Linked DNA regions of Methylomagnum ishizawai. The main gene of each other region encodes a partner of the protein of the gene in region 2 in a complex. Links are inferred from orthologs where the notes say so. Each region holds a gene or a part of one and is shown on either strand. Other genes may lie near its edges.

Region 1 (6,060 bases), 2.3 Mb from region 2 along the record:
GGCATGACCCTGGAAATCGAACTGGGCGTGACCGGCGGCGAGGAAGACGGCGTGGACAACAGCGGCGCGGACCACGCCTCGCTCTACACCCAGCCGGAAGACGTGGCCTACGCCTACGAACACCTCATCAAGATCAGCCCGAACTTCACCATCGCCGCCAGCTTCGGCAATGTCCACGGCGTGTACTCGCCCGGCAACGTCAAGCTGACCCCGAAAATCCTCGACAACTCCCAGAAGTACGTGTCCGAGAAGTTCGGCATCCCGGCCAACAGCCTGAACTTCGTGTTCCACGGCGGCTCCGGCTCCAGCCCGGAAGAAATCGCCGAGTCCATCAGCTACGGCGTGGTCAAGATGAACATCGACACCGACACCCAATGGGCGACCTGGGACGGCATCCGCCAGTACTACCAGAAGAACGAAGGCTATCTGCAAGGCCAGATCGGCAACCCCGACGGCGCGGACAAGCCCAACAAGAAGTTCTACGATCCCCGCGTCTGGCTGCGTGCCGCCCAAACCAGCATGGTGGCCCGCCTGGAACAGGCGTTCAAGGAACTGAACGCGGTCGGCACGCTGTAAGCGTCCGCCACCGTTAAGGACGGAAAAAGCCGGGGTTCGCCCCGGCTTTTTTGTGCCCGCCGTTTGGGCTATTCCTTGACGCCGCCCAGCACCAAGCCTTCGATGTAGTACTTCTGCAAAGCCAGGAACAACGCCACCACCGGCAGCACGGTCAGCACCGCCCCCGCCATCATCAATTCCATATCCAGCGCGCGTTCGCCCATGAGGTTGGCGAGGGCCACCGGCAAGGTATAGCGCTGGCTGTCGGTGAGGATCACCAAGGGCCACATGAAATCGTTCCAGGTGCCCATGAAGGTGAAGATGGCGAGCGTCACCAGGATCGGGCGGCACAGCGGCAGCACCAACGACCAGAAGATGCGGAATTCGCCCGCGCCGTCGATGCGGGCGGCGTCGAGCAGGCTGTCGGGGATGGACAGCGCGTATTGGCGGATCAGGAAGATGCCGAAGATACTGGCGAGTCCGGGGACGACGACGCCGCCGAAGCTGTTGACCAGCCCCAGGCTTTTCAGCAGCAGGAACAAGGGCAGCATGGCGACCTGGGACGGAATCACCATCGCCGCCAGCAAGCCCCCGAACAGCCGGTCGCGGCCCCGGAAGCGCAGCTTGGCGAAGGCGTAACCGGCCAGGGCATTGAACAGGAGCGAGAGCGCCGTCACCGCCGTGGCGACGGCGAGGCTGTTGAAGGCGTAGCGGGCGATATCGAGCCGGGCGAACAGGGCGCGGTAATGGGCGAGGCTGGGTTGTTCCGGCCAAAGCGGCGGCGGGAAGCGGTTGGCCTCGTCCGGCGACATCAGGGAAACCGCGACCATCCACAGCAGGGGGAACAGGGTGAGGACGGCGGCGGCGACGAGGGCGAGGTGTAGGAGGGTGGATTGGAGGACGACGCGGAAGCCGGGCATGGGAATATTCAGGGTATTGGAAAGGTGGTTTTTAACCATTTGAGGGCGGTTTCGGTACCGTGTTTGCCACTGCGGGGTCTGGATGTGTATCGCTTATGGCTGGGCCGCATAATAGCGAAGGCGGAGCGGACATGGGGACTGGTATTATAAACGGGCGCAAGCAATAACCCGGCGGTGAGCCGACAATACCGACCCGCTGGTTTCGAGGGCGATAAACCCGCCGGGCATTGGCAAATCACCGACCGCCTTGGCGCGTACCAACGCCAAAGCGCAAAAACCGATGTTCAACTCCCGCCACCCAGTTCGATCCACCCATGAAGAAACTAATACCCCCGTTATTATTAGCCCTGTCATGCCTGGTTATTCCGGCCCAAGCCAACCCCTTGCCCAAAGGCGCGAAGAGCGGATTCGCGCAGGTGAATGGCATCCAAATGCATTATGTAAAAATGGGAAAAGGCCCGCTGCTGCTCCTATTACATGGCTGGCCGCAAACTTGGTATGAATGGCACCGGATCATGCCGATGCTCGCCGGGAAATATACCGTCGTCGCCCCGGATTTGCGCGGCCTGGGACTCTCGGAAAAAACCCGGACGGGATATGACAAGCCGACTATCGCCAATGATATAGCGGCGCTGATCCAGCATTTGGGCAGGGGTCCGGCCTTCGTCGTGGGCCACGACATGGGCGGCAAAGCGGCCTATGTCCTCGGCCTGGTCCATCCCGAATTGGTAGCCAAGTTGGTCCTAGTGGATTGCATGCCGCCCGGAACCGAGAATATGGATTCCGCCAAGGGTGGCATGTGGCATTATGGATTCCACATGGCAGCGGGTTTTCCAGAGATGCTGACCAAAAACCGGGAGCGGGAATATATCGCGGCGCAAATCAAGCAATGGGCGCATCGAAAACAGGCCATTACCCCGCAGGCCATAGACGAATATGCCAAGCATTATGCCCGCCCAGGCGGCATGACCGCCGGGTTCAATTATTACCGCGCCTTGCTGGACGATGCCCAGTTCGTCGCGGCCTATGCGGATCAGAAATTCGCCATGCCCGTCCTAGCCGTTGCCGGACGCTACGGGGTTGCCGACAAGCTTTCCAAGGCGCTGCAAGCCAAGGCCGATATTATCAAGTCGGCCATCGCCGAAGACAGCGGCCATTTCGTGCCGGAAGAAGCGCCGGCATTTTTGGTGGAGCAACTATCGAGTTTCCTAGCCCCTGCGCCACCGTCGAATACCCCTTGAATACCCAAACCCCATCACTTTGGGCACAAAAAAGCCCCGCTCTCACCACCGGGGCTTTTGCAAATCGACTGCGGGAAATCCTCAGGGCACTTCCGCCACCCGCAACCCCGCCGCCCCCGCGCTCCGACGCGACTCCGCGCAATAAGCCCTGATTCCCCGGAACACCGAACGCGCCACCCGGTCCTGGTGGGCGTTGTTGGTCAGGTTGCGTTCCTCCTCCGGGTTGGAGATGAAGGCGGTCTCGACCAGCATCGACGGCACGTCCAGCGATTTCAGCACCGCGAACTCGGCCTTCTGCACTTCGTCGTGATGCACGGCGAAATCCTTCCTGAGTTCCCGCAATACCTTTTCCGCCGCCTTGTCGCTGGCATCCAGGGTGGCGTTCTTGGACAGGTCCACCAGCACCGAGGCCAGCAGTTTGTTCTTGTCCTTGAGCTTGGGACCGCCCACCAAGGCGGCGTTCTCGCTGTCGGCCAGCCACCGCGCCGCCTCGCTGGACGCGCCGTGTTCCGACAGCGTATACACCGAGGAACCCTTCACCCCGCCGTCGGTATAGGCGTCGGCATGAATGGACACGAACAAATCGGCCCGCACCTTACGGGCGATGGCGGCGCGGTGGCGCAGATCGACGAACTCATCGCCGCGCCGCACCAAGACCGCCTTCATCCCCGGCTCGGCCTGGACATACCACGCCAACTTGCGGGCAATCGCCATCACCACGTTCTTTTCCAAGGTGCCGCCGGGTCCGATGGCCCCGGTGTCCTTGCCACCGTGCCCGGCGTCGATGGCGACCACGAAGGAATGGACCGGTTTGGCGCGGGCGCGGGCGGAATTGGTGGAAGCAGCCGCGGGTGCCGGGACGGCGGACGGGGTCCACTCCACGGTCAGGCGGGCGTGGTCGGGCCATTGCTCCATGCGGGCCTGATGGGGGGCGTTGCGCTTGGTCTCGACCAGGAGGCGGAGACTGCCTTTGGCCTTGCCGGGCAAGGAGCCGATCCGGGCCGCGACCGGATGGGCGGCGGGCGGTTGTGCCAAGCCCCCGGCCAGGGCGGTATCGGCCAGTTCGATGGCGAGCGGCGCGTCGCTTCCCAAGTTGATCACCCGATACCCCGGCACCCCGCTAAAATCCACCATCAAACGCGGATGCGGCCCCGCCCCCCATTGCACCGATTTCACCCAGACCGCGGCCGCGCCGGATTCCCCGGACACCCACACGGCCAGCCACAATAAACCACCCCATACCGATTTTTTGTTCATGTTGGATACCCCTGAAGCGCTTGGGAAAAATAGCCGCGCATTCCACGCTACGCAAGCTTTCGAGCGGGACTTATTACGCAAAACCGAATCACCGGGGCGACTCCATCACCCCGCCGCCCACGCGGCCAGGATCGCCCTGCCCTGTTCGCTCGTCGCCGCCAACGTGGCGCGGCGGCTTGGCCCCAGGATTTCCAGGCGGATATCCAGGTCGGCCCCCGGCAGGAGTCCCGCGCCGCGTTCGGGCCATTCGATGAAACAGGTGGCTCCGGGCCGGAGATAATCGCGGATACCCATCCATTCCAGTTCCTCCGGGTCGTTCAGCCGGTATAGGTCGAAATGGAACAAGGTGCGGTCGGGCAGCGCGTATTCCTCGACCAGGGTGAAGGTCGGGCTTTTCACCGCGCCGGTGAAGCCGGTCGAGCGTAGGCAACCGCGCACAAAGGTGGTTTTGCCCGCGCCGAGATTGCCGTGCAGATAGACCAGGCAGCCCGGCGGCAGATGGCGGTAGAGCCGGGCGGCGAATTCGAGGGTGGCGGCCTCGTCGGGCAGGTCCAGGACCGCATTCATCGGTTCACCCAGCGGCGCAAGGGAGCCATCAAATCGCCCGCCAACAGGCCACGCTCGCCATCGCGGGCGGCTTCGTCACCGGCGGCGGCATGGAGGCGCACGCCCAGGGTGGCGGCTTCCAGCGGCTCCAAACCCTGGGCCAACAGCCCCGCGACCACCCCGGTCAGCACATCGCCCATGCCGCCGCTAGCCATGCCGGGATTGCCCGCGATGCACACCCTGGGCAATTCGTCCGCGCCGACGATGAGCGTGCCCGAGCCCTTCAGCACCACCACGCCGCCATAGCGGTCCTGCAAGGCGCGGGCGGCGGCATAGCGGTCGCGCTGCACCGCCGCCGTGCCGGTCCCGAGCAAGCGCCCGGCCTCGCCCGGATGCGGGGTCAAGACCCAGCGCTCGCAGCGGCGCGGCTGCGCGGCCAGGAGGTTGAGGGCGTCGGCATCGACCACCAAGGGCAGGCCGCTGTCGATGGCGGCATCCAGCAACAGCGCCGCCCAGTCCGAACGCCCCAGTCCCGGTCCCACCGCCGCCACCGTGGCCCGGCCCAGCAGGTCTTGCGCCTCGTCGCGCCGGGTGACGCCGTGGCACATGAGTTCGGGCCGGTCCAGATTCAGGAAAGCCGCGTGTTGCGGGCGGGTGCCAAGGCTCACCAGCCCAGCCCCGACCCGCGCCGCCGCTTCCGCCGCCAGCCGCGCCGCGCCGCTATAGCCCTGTTCGCCGCCCAGCACCAGCACATGGCCGAAATGGCCCTTGTGGGCATAGCGCGGACGCGGCGGCAACCCCTGCGCCAAGGGCGGCAGCAACAGGGCCGAAGGCTTGACCGCGTGTTTCACCATGGGCGGGGTCTCCAAATCGGCGAACACCAGTTCGCCCGCGTATTCCAGTCCCTCGCCGGTACACAAACCCTGTTTCAGGCCGATGAAGCTGACCGTGACAGCGGCCCGCACCGCTACGCCCAGCGCCGCCCCGGTATCGGCGCACAGGCCGGAAGGAATATCCAAGGCCAGCACCTTGCCCCGGAAGCGGTTGACGGCGCGGATGACCTCGGCGAACAAGCCCTCGACCTCGCGGTCCAGCCCGGTGCCGAACAGGCCGTCCACCAGGATTTCCGCGCCCTCGAAATCCGCCGGGATGAAATCCAGCACCGCGCCGCCCGCCGTCCGGTATTCCTGATAAGCCGCCAGCGCATCGCCCTTCAACCCCGCCAGAGGCGCGACCGGATAGACCCGGACATCCCAGCCCGCCTCATGGGCCAGCCGCGCCACCACATAGGCATCGCCGCCGTTGTTGCCAGCCCCGCAGATGGCCGAGAGGGTCCGCGCTGTGGGCCAGCGCTCGCACAGCGCCGCGAAGGCAGCGGCACCGGCCCGACGCATCAGTTCCAGCCCCGGAATGCCCAGGATGTCGATAGCGTAGCGGTCCATGGCCCGCACTTCCTGGGCGCGGTGCAATTCTTTGGGCAGGGTTCGGGGCTGGGTTTGGATCATGGGCATACCTCGGGCGGGTGATTCCGGTTATTGTGG
Region 2 (15,978 bases):
ATGGGCGTAACCCAGCGCGTCGGCCATGGCCCGGATCAGTGGCCAAGCCTGTTTGAACGGCATCCCGCCGGGTGTTTCCCGGATCATCTGGTTGAGTGGGCGGCCATCGAGATATTCCATCGACATGAAGACATGGCCGCCGTCGCGGTCGAAGTCGAACACATTGATGATGTTGGGATGGGATAGCGTCTGCGCCCGTTTGGTCTCGCGTTGCAAGGCGATCAAGGCGATGGGGTTGTCGCGGAATTCGGGGTTCAGCACCTTGAGCGCCACATAGGGTTCGCGGTCGCGGGCTTCGCTTTTGCGCATATCCAGCGCCTTGAACACCGTGCCCATGCCGCCGCCGCCGATCACTTCTTCCAGCACGAAGCGCTCTTTCAGCATCATGCCGATTTGCAAGGGCCGGTCGGCGCGGGGTGTGGGGTGGGGTTGGGCGCGGGTGGCGGCCTGGGTGCCGTAGGTGGCTTCGGTGCGGTGCTTGGGGAGGGCTGGCGGTGGCGTGGGACTGGCGGAATGACCCGCCACCGCCGTGGCGTCGTCGGGGTTCCCCACCGCCAGCGTGGCCTCGGCCAGGGGCAGCGCCCAGGTTGGATCGTCGCCCGCCGGATCGGGCGCGATCCGGGGGCTATCCGCCTCGGCGTGGGCCGGGGAGGGCATGTCGTCCAGACGGGTACCAACCACCACGGTCGGTTCCGCGGCGGCAACCAACAGGGTCGCGTCATCGTTTCCCGGAGCGCCGACCACCAGGGTCGGCGCATCGTCTGGCGGGCCGCCGACCACCAGGGTGGCTTCGGCCAAACCCAGCGCGAAGGTGCGGTCTTCGTCCAGCGCGTCGCCCACCACCACCGTCGGTGCCGCCGGGTCCGCGCCGCCGCGCGCCCAGGGTTCCAAGGCGAAGTAGGCGGACGCCGTCAAGCGCCCCGCCGAATATTCGGCGTGCAACCGGATGGCCAGTGCGCTCCGGGCTTCCGCCCCGCGCTCCGCGTAAAGGCCCACGGCCCGCCGCAAACCGTCGAGATCGAGCGTGCCCTGTTGGTATTGTTCGAATATGCGTTGAAGGTCGGTCATGGGAGGAGGGGGTGTTGGATGTTGGGAGACACGGCGGACCCAGGTCGGTTGGGGTCCGGGGAAACGGCCATTTTAGGTCAAAATCCCCAGGCTTCCGCCGTCCCGGCCCAGGGTCGGCGTTCAGGTCCGGCAACACCCCGGCCCCCGTATCGCTCATCGCGGGAAACGGTCTTTTCCCAGGGGCTTCCGGGCATCCGGGGACATGCCTTGTGCTAGAATGCCCCGGTTTTGAATAGCCCCAATCCAGGAAGCCGGGAACGCCACGGCTTTTTGTTTTTCCGGGGGACAGGTTTCCGCCCGCCGCTGGCCGCTATTCCAGAATTCCCGACTCCATCGCATTGAACCCATAAGAGGAAAATCTATCCATGAAAACAGAAGCGATTCTGGCGAAGGTCTTCAAGTTCATCGTTTTTGTGATGTTCACCTTCATGATGCTGGTCTATTTCGGCGTGCTGTTGGTCCTGCCTTTGGATGTCATGTTCCAGATCATCCATCTGTTCCAGGGACTGGGCCTGCCGGTGGCGGTCGCCGGGGGGATTGGCATCGCGGCCCTGGGCTATCTGGTGTACAGCATCTACAAGTTCACCAAGCTGCACCAATTGCTGCTCGATATCGGCCTGCAATTGATCTACTTCGGCCAGGACCAAGTCAAGCGCTTCGACGATCTGATTCCCAGCCCGGCCTCCAAAGCCTGAAGCCCGCCTTCCGGCCCGGACCCCGCGAAACCCCGCTGATGCGGGGTTTTTGTTGTTGGGCGCTAAACTATCCGTCCCGACCGCCACCCGCCGATAGCCTCCATGCCAGCCGCCGAACCGAATCCGAATCCCAGCTTCGACAAAGACCGCCTGCTCGCCGAATGGCGCGACCGCGCCCTGGCGTTCGAGCGCGAAATCCATAAGGCCGTGGTGGGACTCGACCACGCCGTGCGCCAGATCACCGTCGCGGTCTTCGCCCGCGGCCATGTGATGCTGGAAGGCGATGTCGGGGTGGGGAAGACCACCTTGCTGCGGGCGGTGGCGCGGGGTTTGGGCGGGGTTTACGAGCGCATCGAGGGCACCATCGACCTGATGCCCAACGATCTGGTCTACCACACCTATATCGACGAGCAAGGCAAGCCCAGGGTCGATCCCGGCCCCATCCTCAAGCACGGGGAAAGCCTGTCGGTGTTCTTCTTCAACGAGGTCAACCGCGCCCGGCCCCAGGTGCATTCGCTGTTGTTGCGGGTGATGGCGGAGCGTAGCGTCACGGCTTTCAACCGCGAGCAGGTGTTTCCCTATCTCCAGGTGTTCGCCGACCGCAACCGGGTGGAGAAGGAGGAAACCTTCGAGATGCCCTCGGCGGCCCGCGACCGCTTCATGATGGAACTGCATATCGAGACGCCGGACGATCCCGATCTGCGGCTGGCCCTGATGTTCGAGCCGCGGTTCCACGATGTGGACCGGCTGATCGAGAACGTCCGGCCCGGCGTCCTGGCCCACCGCGAGATTCCCGATATCGCCCGCGCCATCCAGAACGGCATCCAGGCCAGCCCGACCCTGCAACGCTACGCGCTCGATCTCTGGCAGGCCACCCGCAAGCCCCAGGATTACGGCGTGAGGCTGGACGGTGTGCAGATGGACCAATTGATCCTGGCCGGGGCCAGTCCCCGCGGCATGAGCATGATGATGCGGGCGGCGCGGGTGGCGGCTTGGCTGGACGGGCGCGATTATCTGCTGCCGGAGGATATCCAGCGGGTGTTCGTCGAGACCACGGCGCACCGGGTGTTCCTCGCCCCGGTCTACGAACTGCGCCGCGAGGCCGTGATCGGCGAATTGATGGCGGGCATCCTGGGCCGGGTGGCCGCGCCGTGATCCCGGAATTCCATTATGCCGTCGGTTGGCGCACGGCGGGCTTGCATCCGGGCGGCCATGTCGGTGCCCGTTTCGGCGGCGGCCACGAATTCGCGGGCCATGCGCCGTTCCTGGCCCATCCCGATCCGCGCCATCTCGATTTCCGCGCCAGCCTGCGCGATCCGTTCGGGCAATTATTGACCCGCACTTTCCGTCAGCGCTGTTCCATTCCGGTTTATGTACTGGCCGATCTTTCCGCCTCGATGGGGTTCCGGGGTAGCGCCGCCAAGCTCGATCTGCTCGCCCGGTTCGCTGCCGCTTGCGCCTATTCCGCCTACCGGAGCGGCGATGGGTTCGGGTTCATCGGTTGCGACGAGGGTATCCGCTGGGAACTGTGCCTGCCCTGCCGCTTCCACAAGGGCGCGGGGCCGGAACTCGAAGCCCGGCTGAAGGATTTCACGCCGACGGGTCGTTCCGCCGGGGGATTGTTGGAAGCCGCGCCGCACCTGGGCAAACGGCGGGCGCTGGTGTTTTTGGTCTCGGATTTCCATTTCCCGCTGGCTTGGGCCGAAGGGCTGCTGGATGCGCTGGTGCGGCACGATGTGGTGCCGGTGGTGGTGTGGGATAGCGCCGAATACCAGCGGCTGCCACAATTCGGGCTGGTGGCTATCGAAGACCCGGAAACCGGAGCGCGGCGGCGTTTGTTGATGCGTCCGGCGCTCCGGGAGCGGTTCCGGGCCGCGTTCGCGGCCCGCCGCGAGGCGTTGATCCGGTTATGCGCCTATCGGGGGCGCGAGCCGTTTTTCCTGGCCGACCAGTTCGACGCCGACGCCATGACGCGCTATTTCGTCTCCGGGGTCGCGCCGCCGTCCTAGACGATAACGCGACCCGGTTGCCGCAAGCCCCGCCACCGGCTTGGGTTTCCGCCTTCCCGGTCCGCCAGGGCCGGGCGCATCGCTAGGATCAAGCTTTTACAACCAAGGAGGATAGGATGAACAAAGCGATGAACCCACGTTTGCTGCTGGCCCTGTTGACCCTGCCTTGGCTGCCCGGCGGGGCCACGGGTGCCGACCTCGCCTTGACCCTGGAGGCCACCCCCAATCCGGTCGCGGTGGGTGAAAACCTGACCTATGCGCTGACCGTCGCCAATCCCGGTCCCAAAGCCGCCCTGGGCGTGGTGCTGACCGATACCTTGCCTGCCGGGGCGGTGTTCAGATCGGCTTCGCCCGGTTGCCGCTTCGCCAGCCCCAAGGCCCGCCGCCAACACCGTATCACCTGCAAGCTCAAGCGGCTGCGGCCCGGCACCAGCGCGGCCTGGTCGATCCTGGTGACGCCGCAGGCCGAGGGCGGGCTGGACAGTAGCGCCAGCGTGAAATCGGCCAAACGCGATTCCAACCCCGCCAACAACAGCGCCAATATCAGCGTCGTCGTGGCCACCGCCAACCGCGCCCCCACCGCCCACGCCCTGAGCCAGACCGCCGACTCGGCGGTGCCCTATCTGCAATTGCAACTCTCGGGCAGTGATCCCGACAACGACACCCTGAGCTATGAATTGACCGCGCCCGCCCAGGGCACCGGCTATACCAGCGCCTACGTCGATTCCAAAACCGGGTTGCTCTATGTCGCTTTCGCCGCCGGATTCCAAGGCACCCTCACATTGCCCTACCGGGTCAGCGATGGCCGGTTGTTCAGCCCCGAGGCCGAAGTGCAAATCCTGGTCCAGCCCGACAACGGCGACAAGGGCACCGGCGGGCAGACCCTCGACGGCAAGACCTATTCCGGCTACGACAGCTCCCATCTTTCCACCAATGTCTACGGCTCGACCGGTACCGCGCCCACCGAACCGCCTTCGGTGGACCTCAGCCCCAGCTTCCCGCTGCCCGGCGACCAGGGTCAGCAAGGCAGTTGCGTGGCCTGGGCCGTGGCCTATGCCTTGAAGAGCTATCAGGAAGAAGTGGAATTGGGCTGGTCGCTCGATACGGTCGCGCATTTGTTCAGCCCGGCCTATCTCTACAACCAGATCAACGGCGGCGAGGACAACGGCTCGCAGATTTACGACGCGCTGGATGTGGTGATCGGCCAGGGACCGGCGGCGGGCAAGGGCGCGGCCACGCTGGCCACCATGCCTTATTCGGATCGGGATTACTGGACCCAGCCCGATCTGGCGGCGTTGGAGGAAGGGCCGAAATTCAAGGGTTTGGATTACAAGCGGGTGGAAGACCTGCAAGGTCTGAAAGCCGCGCTGGCCCAGCGCCGCCCGGTGGTGTTGGGGATCAAGGTCTACGACCAGTTCTACCATCTGCAAGGGACGGATTCGGTCTACAACTCCGACGCCGGCAGCAACAACGGGCCGCACGGCTTGCACGCCGTGACCGCCGTGGGTTACGACAACAACCGCTATGGCGGGGCCATCAAAGTCATCAATTCCTGGGGCACGGGCTGGGGTGATCAGGGCTTTTTCTGGATGCCTTACGACTTCATCCGCGATAAGGGCATCATTTTCCAAATGTGGGTGATGGACGACGCGCCCGACGGCGATATTACCCCGACACCCGATCCGGTGCCGCCCCTGCCCGCCAGCGAGCTGGCCGATTTGCAGATCAATGGCTGGAATGTGCAGGTGACGGGCTATACCCTGGGCGGCAGCGGCCAACTGGAATGGGAGGTCTCGAACGGCGGCCAGGCCACGGTGGCGGAAGGCGCGGCCAATGTCAGCCTGATGCTGTCCAAGGACCGCGTCATCAACGCCAGCGATCTCTATCTGGTCTACGAGCCCATCCCCTTCGATCTCAAAACCGGCGAAAGCGCCTACCGCAAAATCGCCGAGGGCAATGGTATCGAATTCCAGCTTCCCACCCGTATCGAACCCGGCGATTATTATCTGGCCCTCTTGGTGGACGATCTCAACGAGATACCGGAAACCAACGAGGATAATAATGTTTCCGTCGGTGAAAGTGCCGTCCCTCTGACTAATGGTTTGCCCGATCTTTATATCGATAACTGGTATACCTATTGGGATAGCGCCGGTGAGGCTTACCTGAGCTACGATATCTACAACTACGGTGCCCAGACCGCGCCGGGCGGTTGGACGGTCAAGCTGGAGTTGATCGATTTCTCCGGCGGTTATTGGGTGGTGGCGAGCGATACGATTGGCCAGGACTTGGCTCCGAACCAGGCGGTTTCCCGCGATGATTTTTCCAACCCGCCGCCCTTGCCGTTCAATGTGAACTACGACGAGAATTCCAACAAGATTCAGGCGGGGATTTATTACGTGGCTTTGTCGGTGGACGAGGAGAACGTGGTGCAGGAATCGGACGAGGATAATCTTTCCTATTATTGGGATTATGCCTATCTGCCCACCGATTGGTTCGCCAGCGCGAAACCGGCAACCCAGGCGCAGGCCGCCAGCGGTGCCCTGTCCGCCACTGCGTCCACGGGGACGGCCACCCAGGCTTTCCAGAATGGGCAAGCCGCCTATAACGGCAAGCGGCTACCGGGCCAGGTCGCGCAGCTACGCAAAGTGCGTATCGGCCAGACCTCGGGCGGGCAACGGACCATGGAATTCATCGACGAGGGCTTGAACATCGGCACCGCGTCCGTTCCCAAGGCTGAAAAGACCTACAGCAAACGGATACGGGCCGCGAACGCGGCCATTTTCCCGATCACCCAGGCCAAGCCCATGCCCTAGGCGTGGGCCATCGAGGAGGTTCCTATGCGACGGGGAATGCGATGGGGCGCGCTGCTGGCTTTGCTGCTGAGCGCCTGTGGAGGAACGGCGGTTTCCCAGGAGCCGCCCGCGAGGGCGCGATTGGCCAATCCCGCCGATGTCAAATGCGCCGCCGACGGTTGGCGTACCGAACCCATCCTGACCCACGGCGTCCCGACCGGCACGATCTGCGTCGAGCCGGACAGCGGACGGCGTTGCGAGGCCTGGGCTTATTTCCGGGGCGAGTGTCCGGCGGCGGCGGAGCGGTCCCCGCCCGCGACGCCGGAGCCGGTCCGCGGGCATTAGCGCCCCAAGCTTCAGGCCAAGCGGTCGATCCGCAGGCTATCGCCCTCGCCCGCGATGCGGCAGCGGGTGCTGGAGCCCAGGCCGTGTAGGTGCCGCTCGGCCAGCGCCAGCTTCCGCTCGATATCGGCGTCGCTGTGGTCGGGGTCGTGGTGGAACAGGTAGAAATAGCGGACACCGGCCGCGTGGGCCAAGCGGCTGGCCTGTCCGATGCTGGAATGGCCCCAATTCACCCGCTTGGGGTATTCGTCGTCGAAATAGGTGCAATCGTGGATCAGCACATCGACGCCGTCCAGGAAGCCGATCAATTCCCGTAGCGAGGTATCGTCCGGGCCACGCGCGCCCAACTCGTTGTCGGTCACATAGGCGACCGAGCGGCCTTGATAATCGACCCGATAGGCGAGGCAATGCCCCGGATGGCATAGGCGTTTGGCCTCGACCCGCACTCCGTCGAAGCGATGCACCCCTTCCCACAGGTCCAGGTATTCCACCTCGGCCTGGAACGCCCCGACCGTGATCGGGAAGAAAATCCCGTCCATCTGGTCGTCGATCAAATCCCGGAGGCTGCGCTCGCCCTGGGGCGGGCCGTGCAGGACGATATGGTTGCCGGGAAAATACAGCGGCTGGAAAAACGGCAGGCTGTTGAAATGGTCCCAATGCGGGTGGGAAATGAAAATCCGCCCGTCGAAGCGGCCCCCGTCGGTGCCCATCAGGTGGTTGGACAACATCCGCAGTCCCGTGCCGGCGTCGAATACGAAGCGGCGGTGCCCGCCGATGCGGAGGCCGACGCAGGAGGTGTTGCCGCCATATTTCAGGGTCTTGGGACCGGGGATGGGCAGGGTGCCGCGCACTCCCCAGAAGGTCAACTCGAAACGCCCGTGTTGGTGGAACGCTTCGGTCAGTTGTTCCGGCGTACAGGGCTTTGGCAAGCATTCGTCGGCCCCGAGAGCGTAGGCCGTGGCGCGGGTCGCGGGGGAGCGTGACAGCAGGAACAAGCGGGTCGCGTCGAGTTCCGGGCGGTGCCGGATCGCGGCCAGCAGTTCCAGCCCCTCGGATTCCGGCGCGTCGCCGTCCAGCACCAGCCCGGCGGGCCGGGTGGCGAGTATCCATGCCAAGGGGTGGGTTCCCAGGGTCCGGTCCAGGCATTTGAAGCCGGGCGGATGGGGTGGGTTCCAGTCCGGGCAGGCTGCGAGCAGGTACAGGGGTTCGGGCGGGTCCGCCAATGGCATGGGCTAATCCGGGGCGTTCGTGGGAAGATTGGGATTCCATGCCCGCTGGTGCCTGTCCGCTCGGCGGTTTTCCCCGGATCGAAGCCGTCCGGGGCCAATCAATGATAACCTCAAGCTAAGGATCGAGTTTTGCGACAAGTCCGGTTTTATCACGTCATCCGCGAGGGAGGGGGACATTGAACCACCCCGGTCCCGGAGATTTCCCCATGCCCCGGTTTCCCCAACTGCTAGGTCTTTTCCCGCCGCGTTCCGCCACCGTCGGCTTGGAAGGGTTGTATCTCGGTCTCGGCCTGCACCGGCTGGGCAGTCCGGCGGCTCCCTTCGTCTACGCCAATTTCGTCAGCAGCCTGGATGGCCGCATCGCCCTGGAAGACGCCGGGGGCAAGACCTATCTGCCCAAGCGCCTGACCTCGCCCAACGATTTCCGGCTGTTCCTGGAATTGCACGCCCAGGCCGATTGCCTTGTCACCCATGGCGGCTATTTGCGGGCGCTGGCGGCGGGGCGGCTGGGAAACATCCTGCAAGTCGGGGCGCACGAAGCCGGGCACGATCTGCCCGCTTGGCGCGAGGCCCAGGGCTTGCCGCCGCAGCCCGCCGTGGTGGTCGCCAGCGCCAGCCTGGATTTCCCGCTGCCGCCATCGCTCCGCGCCCACGGCCAGACCTGTTATATCGCCACCGGCACCCAGGCCGATCCGGGCAAGGTCGCGTATTGGCGGGATCGAGGCTACGAAGTGCTGGTCGCGGGCGCGGGGAAGACGGTGGAAGGCGGTGCCCTGACCCGCCAATTGGGCGGTCTGGGCTATCGTACCCCGTATCTCGTCGCCGGGCCGCGGATGTTGGAAACCATGGTGCGGGATGGTTGCCTGTCGCGCTTGTTCCTCACCACCACCCATCAACTGCTGGGCGGTCTGGGCTTCCATGGCTTGTTGCCGGGACCGGAATTGGGGAAGGCTGGGCGGCTTCGGCTGATGTCTTTGTATTACGATGCCGAAACGCCTGCGGGCGCGGGCCAGTGGTTCGCGCAGTTCGCGCCCGGCGCGGTCCTATAACGCCCGCTATTCCTTGCACCAGGGGGCCGGGAGCCGGGTCCGAACCAATCCGGCCTTGTCGAACGCCGCCCACAGTTCGGCATAGCGGCGGCCATCGACCGGATGCCGGTGGTCCGGGGCGATTTCCGCCAAGGGTTCCAGCACGAAGGCATGGCGCAGGATATCCCCGCGGGGTAGCTTCAACTTGCCTTCTTCCATCACCACATCGCCGTAGAGCAGCAAATCGATATCCAGGGTCGGCGGCACGGGCGGGTCGGCTTGTCGGACCCGGCCCTGCCGGTCTTCGATGGCTTTGAGCAAGGGGAGGAGTTCGGCGGGGGACAGCGCGGTCTCGCAACCGACCACGAGGTTATGAAAAGCCGGTCCCTCGAAACCGACCGCCGCTGTTTCGTAGAGGCTGGACACCCGCAAGGGGCCGAACAGCCGCGCCAATTCGGCCAGCGCGGCGGGGAGGTGGCGTTCCCGGTCGCGGGCGCTGCCCAGCCCTAGGAAAACCTCAGGCATGTCCCGGCTTGTGTCCGCGCTCGATCACGAGGCCCACGTCGCAGCCCTGGATCGCGCCCCGCTTATTCAAGGTCAGCCGCAGCCAGGGCACGCCGAATTCCTCGATCACGATCCCGGCGATGCGCTCGGCCAGGGTTTCGACCAGGAGGCAGCCGCTGGTTTCGACGAAGCTGATCAGCCGCCGCGACACCGCCTTGTAATCGACGGTATGGGCGATATCGTCGGACGCGGCGGCGGGCCGGATATCCGTGGCCATTTCCAAGTCCAGGATCACGGCCTGCTTGGTTTTGCGCTCCCAATCGTAGAGGCCGATCACCGTCTCGATCCGCAAACCCCGGAGAAATATAATGTCCATCGCCAATCCGTCCTGTGTTGAGTGTGCGGAATTGGTAGCATAAAAAGATCGAATTTTACAACCGGGGTGGTGCTGCGATGTTGGAATGGATTTTGATTCCTTTGGCCTATGGGTTGGGTTCCTTGTCCAGCGCGGTGCTGGTCAGCCGCCTGTTCGATCTGCCCGACCCCCGCGAGGAGGGCTCCAAGAATCCCGGCGCGACCAATGTGCTGCGCCTCGGCGGCAAGAAAGCCGCCATCATCACCCTGCTGGGCGATGCGCTGAAAGGCTTGATCCCGGTGTTGATCGCCAAGGGATTGGGCGCGGAACCCATGGTTGTGGGATTGGTGGGGCTGGCCGCGTTCATCGGCCATTTGTTCCCGGTGTTCTTCGGCTTCAAGGGCGGGAAGGGCGTCGCCACGGCCTTGGGGATTTTGAGCGGGTTCGCTTGGGGGGTCGGCGCGGCGGCGCTGGCGACCTGGATCGGTGTGGCCTTCGCCTTCCGCTATTCCTCGCTGTCGGCCTTGGTGGCGGCGGCTTTGGCCCCGGTCTATGTCTGGCTGTGGGCGGGGCAGTCGCCCGCGCTGACCGCCGTCGCCGTGGTGATGAGCGCCCTGTTGTTCTGGCGGCATAAGGGCAATATCGAACGCTTGCTCAAGGGCGAAGAGAGCAAGATCGGCAATAAGAAGGGTTAGGACGTGCTCGCTATGGCACTTCAATCATATTGGTCGGTGATGTATGTCGGCCCACATCATGGAGTGTTCTTGAAAAAGTTAGAGCGGCTCGCGGGTTTTACCGCTCTGGAGTTGGAGCGTGAACGTTTCATCATGTGGGAAGAAAGGGTCGAACACACTAGCTTTCTAGTCGAACACCGCGCAAGAACTTGGCCCGAACTCATTGTTGATGTGTTGCATATCGCTCAGCGCGTTTGTCCTGCATGGAAGCTTGTCATGGGCAACAAGGCTGTTGTGGCTGAAACTGGCCCAGCATGCAGTGGCGTTGAGGGATACACACAACGCATTTCTGGTACAAGAACTATGCGCTGGGAAATCAATGAGGCGCAGTACTACAATCGCATGAGGTGGCTAAGTGGTCAGCCCAACCGCTGGTAAAGCCAAGCTGGCTCGGCCTAACTCTGCGATAGGGGGCGGCGTTCATGCGAACCTATAGCGGACACCGGCAACCCGATTTCCATGTCCGCTATCGTTTTTTCAGTCCTGCCGAAGGGGGGCGGAGTACCCCGCCACGCCAGCATACCCGTTGGGATTTCCTATATGCGGATGACGATCCCCGGCGTGATCGCCTCTACATGATCTGGCCCGAATTCATCGATCCGGCGGGTTCGGTCTGGCCGGAAGGGGAAGTTCCAATGGAAGGCGATGCCTTGATGTTCATCGTCAATCCAGACTGGGTTTCCCAGCATAGGCAGCGCATTGCCGTCGGCACCCGGGGCTTTTTCATGGAAGGGTCGCGCAAGGTCGCCGCATGCGAAGTCACGGCCCTATTGGGCCTTTCCGTCCAACCCGGTAAAACCTGGATGAGCTACGGCGGCGTCAACTCGGTCAACGGCCAACGCGGCTGCGCCCGGATTTCCGCCGGTTCCACATGGCCCGCCAACAAGCGTTGGCAACCCGCATAGGCGATCATCGCCCCGTTATCCCCGCAGAAAGCCAAGCGCGGGAAATACACCCGATAACCTTCCTTCCGCGCCATATCATCCAGCTTTTCCCGCATCAGACGGTTGGCGCTGACCCCGCCCGCCACCACCAAGCGCTTCAACCCGGTTTCCCGCAAGGCCCGCCGCGATTTGATCAACAAAGTATCCACCACCGCCGCCTGGAACGCCGCCGCGATATCGGCCTTATCCTGGCGGGTGCCTTCAGTCGTGGCGAGCGTGGTCAAAGTGTGGGTCTTGAGTCCGCTGAAGCTGAAATCCAAGCCGGGCCGGTCGGTCATCGGGCGCGGGAAATCGAAGCGGTCCGCCCGGCCTTCATCGGCCAGCTTGGCGATTTCCGGGCCGCCCGGATACCCAAGGCCCAGCATCTTGGCGGTCTTGTCGAAAGCCTCCCCGGCGGCGTCGTCCAACGATTCGCCCAGGATGCGATAGCCGCCTATGCCTTCCACTTCCACCAACTGGGTATGTCCGCCCGACACCAACAGCGCGATGAACGGGAATTCCGGCGCGTCGGGTTCCAATAACGGCGCGAGCAAATGGCCTTCCATGTGGTGGACGCCGACGCAAGGGATATTCAGGGTCCAGGCCAGACTCCGGGCCACGGCGGCCCCCACCAACAAAGCGCCCACCAGCCCCGGCCCCCGCGTATAGGCGATGCCGCCCAAATCCCGCTGAGTCAGCCCCGCCTCGCCCAAGACCCGGCGGATCAAGGGAATCAGCTTCTTGACGTGGTCGCGGGAGGCCAATTCAGGCACCACGCCGCCATATTCCGCATGGGTCTTCACTTGGCTATAGAGCGCATGGGCGAGCAGCCCTTGTTCCGGGTGGTAGACCGCCACGCCGGTTTCGTCGCAGGAGGTTTCGATGCCGAGTACGAACATTGGTTTTTGCCTTCGTGAGCCGAGAGCGTATAATTATCCCCTTTTAATTCGGGGCCGGGATATCCGGCTGTCAATTTCCTATCAACCCTTTGGGGAGCTACATGCCTTCGATCAAGATCAGAGAAAACGAGCCGTTTGAAATCGCCATCCGCCGTTTCAAACGGGCCTGCGAAAAAGCCGGCGTCCTGTCGGAAGTCCGTCGCCGCGAGTTCTACGAGAAGCCCACCGAAGAGCGCAAGCGCAAAGCCGCCGCCGCCGTCAAGCGCCACCTGAAGAAGCTCTCCCGCGAACGCTTCGCCCTGCAGAACCTCCGCAAAGGCCGTCCGCAAGTCTGATCCTGGATTCCCCGCCATGAGTTCCCTCAAAGAAAGCCTGCAAGCCGACATGAAAACCGCCATGAAAGGCGGCGACAAGGATCGCCTGGGCGTGATCCGTTTGATCATGGCGGCGATCAAGCAGCGCGAAGTGGACGAGCGCATCAGCCTGGACGATGCCCAGGTCGTCGCCCTGCTCGACAAGATGATCAAGCAACGGCGTGAATCCATCGTCCAATACCAAGCGGGTAGCCGCGAAGATTTGGCGGCGATTGAAAGCGCCGAGATCGCGGTGATCCAAGCCTATCTCCCAGAAGCCCTCACCGAAGCCGAGATCGACGCCTTGATCCAGGCCGCGCTGGCCGCAACCGGCGCCACCGGCGTCGGCGGCATGGGCAAGGTGATGGCCGTGCTGAAACCCCAGATGCAGGGCCGGGCCGATATGACCGTGGTCAGCGCCAGGGTCAAAAGCCTGCTCGGTGCCTGACTGCCGCAGGGCACCGTGCCTCCCGCCGGATCATGAACGATGGCCGGCAAGATTCCCGAACACTTCATCCAAGAAGTCCTCGCCCGCGTCGATCTGGTCGAACTGATCGACGCGCGGGTTCCCCTCAAGCGCTCGGGCGGCAACTTCATAGCCCGCTGCCCCTTCCACAACGAGAAATCCCCCAGCTTCTCGGTCAGTCGCGACAAGCAGTTCTATCATTGCTTCGGCTGCGGGGCCAGCGGCAACGCCATTGGCTTCCTGATGGAATACGACCGCCTGAGTTTCCGCGAGGCCATGGAAACCCTGGCCGATACGGCCGGACTCAAAATCCCCGAGGAACCGCGCCCCGGTAAACCCGACACGCCGCGCCCGGAACCGACCGCCGATTTATACGCCGTGCTGGATTGGGCCGCCCGCTGCTACCAAACCCAGCTCAAAACCCATCCCGAAGCCGCCCGCGCCGTCGAATACCTGAAAGGCCGCGGCGTCACTGGCGAGATCGCCCAACGCTATCGCTTGGGTTACGCCCCACCCGGCTACCGCGTCCTGCCCCAGGATTTCCCGCTGGACACGCTGAAGGCGGCGGGCCTCGTCACCGTCAAGGAGGGTGGCACCGCCTACGATTGGTTCCGTGACCGCGTGGTCTTTCCCATCCGCGACCGCCGCGGGCGGGTGGTGGGCTTCGGCGGGCGGGTGCTGGGCGATGGGGTGCCCAAATACTTGAATTCCCCCGAAACCGCCACATTTAAAAAAAGCCACGAAGTCTATGGACTCTATGAGTTGCTGAACGCGGTCAGGAAACCCGAATTCGTCCTGGTGGTCGAGGGCTATATGGACGTGATCGCGTTGGCGCAGTTCGGCATCCCCAACGCCGTCGCCACGCTCGGCACCGCCACTTCCGGCGACCACATCAACCTGTTATTCCGCTACGCTGGCGAATTGGTGTTTTGCTTCGACGGCGACACGGCGGGGCGCAACGCGGCCTGGAAAGCCCTGGAAGCCAGCCTGCCCGCCCTGCGCGATGGGCGGCAATTGCGCTTCCTGATCCTGCCCGAGCAGCACGATCCCGATTCGCTGGTGCGGGAAGAAGGCACCGAGGCTTTCCTGGCGCGGATCAAGAACGCCAAGCCGTTCTCGCATTATTTCTTCGAGCGGCTGACGCAAGGGCTGAACCTCACGGCCATGGCCGGCAATACCGGGGACCAGGCGGGCCTCATCAATCAGGCCAAACCCTTGATCAAGCAAATGCCTTCCGGCGAACTGCGCGAAATGATGCAGAAACGACTGATGGAACTGGCCGGCCAGACGCCGTTAGAATCGCCCCGTAATTCGGCTAAGCTTGTCGGAACCCGGCGTGGCGGCGGCAAGCGCGGCCCACCTTCCTTGTTAAGGTTGTGTTTGGCTTTGCTCCTGCAAAATCCGCAGCTCGCCGCCGCCATCGCCGCACCAACCCGCCAGCACCTGATCCAAACCGGGAAAGGGGGCCGACTCGCCGCCCAAATTCTCGGCCTGCTGGACCAACACCCCGGCCTCACGCCGGGCGCGATCCTGGAGTATTTCCGGGATTCCCAGGACGCCAGGACCGTCGCGGCGCTGCTGGGCTTCGATACTCAGGTGTCGCCCGAGAAAATACCGGAAGTCTTTGCCGATACCCTGTTGAAGCTCGAAAAGCAACTCAAAGCCCAGAGGTACGATGAACTGCAAAGCAAGCCATTGACGGTCTTAAGCTCCGAGGAGCGGGAAGAATTATTGACTTTGTTGGGGGAAATCAAATAACGGGAGGCAAGCGATAGGTTTGTGCGATTTGGGAACTCATGGGGAATTTGGGTATAGGAAAGTCTCACCATAAATAGCCGAGCGGGTTGGGTTGATGAGTCTGGAACAGCAACAATCTCAGATCAAAGAATTGATCGCCAAGGGCAAAGCACAGGGGTATCTCACCTTTTCCGAGGTGAACGACCATTTACCGGGCGATCTGGTCGATCCCGAGCAGATGGAAGATATCATCTGCATGATCAACGACATGGGCATCGAGGTCCACGAAGACGTGCCCGACGCCGACCTGATCGCCGATGGTACGGTCCTCAGCGAGGACGACGAGGAGGAGGCGGCGGAAGTCGCGGCCACCCTGGCCTCATCGGTGGACGCCGAACTTGGGCGCACCACCGACCCGGTACGGATGTACATGCGCGAAATGGGCACGGTCGAACTGCTGACTCGCGAGGGCGAATTGAGTATCGCCAAGCGTATCGAGGAAGGCATCAACCTCGCCGCCCACGAACTGGTGCGGTTCCCGGCGGCGATGGAGCGTTTCCTGGCCGCGTTCGAGGCCGTCGAAGCCGGCGAAATCCGCCTGTCCGACCTGATTTCCGATTTCTTCGATCCTGCCGCCGCCGGTGAACCGCCCTTGGAGGAGGACGCCGATACCGAAGCCGATCCCGGCATCCTCGCCGACGATGATGCCGAGACCGGACCCGACCCCGAGTTGGTGAAACAAAAGCTGGAGCAATTCGCCAAGCGCCATAAAGCCGCTCTCGCCGCCCATCAAAAATACGGCCCCCACCACGACAAGACCCAAAAGGCGTGCGACGCCTTGGCC

What was found.
Region 1: the proteins of tsaD (region 2) and tsaE are in contact, whole or in part, in a crystal structure (PDB 6N9A), measured with the Thermotoga maritima proteins. The link is inferred for Methylomagnum ishizawai from one-to-one orthologs. Residues at the interface, in WP_004082750.1 of Thermotoga maritima: Cys10, Asp11, Arg49, His50, Leu82, Gly84, Gly135, Gly136, Glu154, Thr155, Leu156, Asp157, Asp158, Ser159, Glu162, Asp165, Lys166, Arg169, Leu170, Tyr175, Lys213, Thr214, Leu217, Tyr218, Gln221, Arg222, Asn324; in WP_004082108.1 of Thermotoga maritima: Leu37, Gly38, Lys46, Lys57, Val59, Lys60, Ser61, Thr63, Phe64, Thr65, Leu66, Met67, Val69, Pro71, Tyr82, Arg83, Leu84, Asp86, Asp88, Phe89, Asp93, Ile128, Asp130, Glu131, Arg134.

What each region holds. Positions count from the first base shown.
Region 1 is NZ_FXAM01000001.1:1,812,466-1,818,525, reverse strand. The notes cover bases 2,810-5,809. They hold tsaE (tRNA (adenosine(37)-N6)-threonylcarbamoyltransferase complex ATPase subunit type 1 TsaE), read right to left. Parts: upstream 4,541-5,809; coding sequence 4,079-4,540; downstream 2,810-4,078. Other genes in these bases: B9N93_RS08190 (NAD(P)H-hydrate dehydratase), read right to left, coding at 4,537-5,809; B9N93_RS08200 (N-acetylmuramoyl-L-alanine amidase family protein), read right to left, coding at 2,810-3,973. Also shown: fbaA (class II fructose-bisphosphate aldolase), read left to right, coding at 1-576; B9N93_RS08210 (carbohydrate ABC transporter permease), read right to left, coding at 645-1,475; B9N93_RS08205 (alpha/beta fold hydrolase), read left to right, coding at 1,790-2,716; more of B9N93_RS08200, read right to left, coding at 2,798-2,809; more of B9N93_RS08190, read right to left, coding at 5,810-6,024. UniProt on the Escherichia coli protein: Required for the formation of a threonylcarbamoyl group on adenosine at position 37 (t(6)A37) in tRNAs that read codons beginning with adenine.
Region 2 is NZ_FXAM01000001.1:4,101,881-4,117,858, reverse strand. Bases 10,572-13,549 are described here. They hold tsaD (tRNA (adenosine(37)-N6)-threonylcarbamoyltransferase complex transferase subunit TsaD), read right to left. Parts: upstream 12,579-13,549; coding sequence 11,565-12,578; downstream 10,572-11,564. Other genes in these bases: dnaG (DNA primase), read left to right, coding at 13,419-13,549; B9N93_RS18450 (GatB/YqeY domain-containing protein), read left to right, coding at 12,930-13,379; rpsU (30S ribosomal protein S21), read left to right, coding at 12,680-12,913; B9N93_RS24930 (hypothetical protein), read left to right, coding at 11,179-11,661; B9N93_RS24935 (hypothetical protein), read left to right, coding at 10,730-11,134. In the rest of the region: B9N93_RS18515 (serine/threonine protein kinase), read right to left, coding at 1-1,068; B9N93_RS18510 (hypothetical protein), read left to right, coding at 1,434-1,763; B9N93_RS18505 (AAA family ATPase), read left to right, coding at 1,866-2,918; B9N93_RS18500 (DUF58 domain-containing protein), read left to right, coding at 2,915-3,772; B9N93_RS18495 (CARDB domain-containing protein), read left to right, coding at 3,889-6,585; B9N93_RS18490 (DUF333 domain-containing protein), read left to right, coding at 6,610-6,909; B9N93_RS18485 (MBL fold metallo-hydrolase), read right to left, coding at 6,921-8,135; B9N93_RS18480 (RibD family protein), read left to right, coding at 8,342-9,184; folK (2-amino-4-hydroxy-6-hydroxymethyldihydropteridine diphosphokinase), read right to left, coding at 9,191-9,688; folB (dihydroneopterin aldolase), read right to left, coding at 9,681-10,043; more of plsY, read left to right, coding at 10,121-10,571; more of dnaG, read left to right, coding at 13,550-15,155; RNA polymerase sigma factor RpoD, read left to right, coding at 15,250-15,978.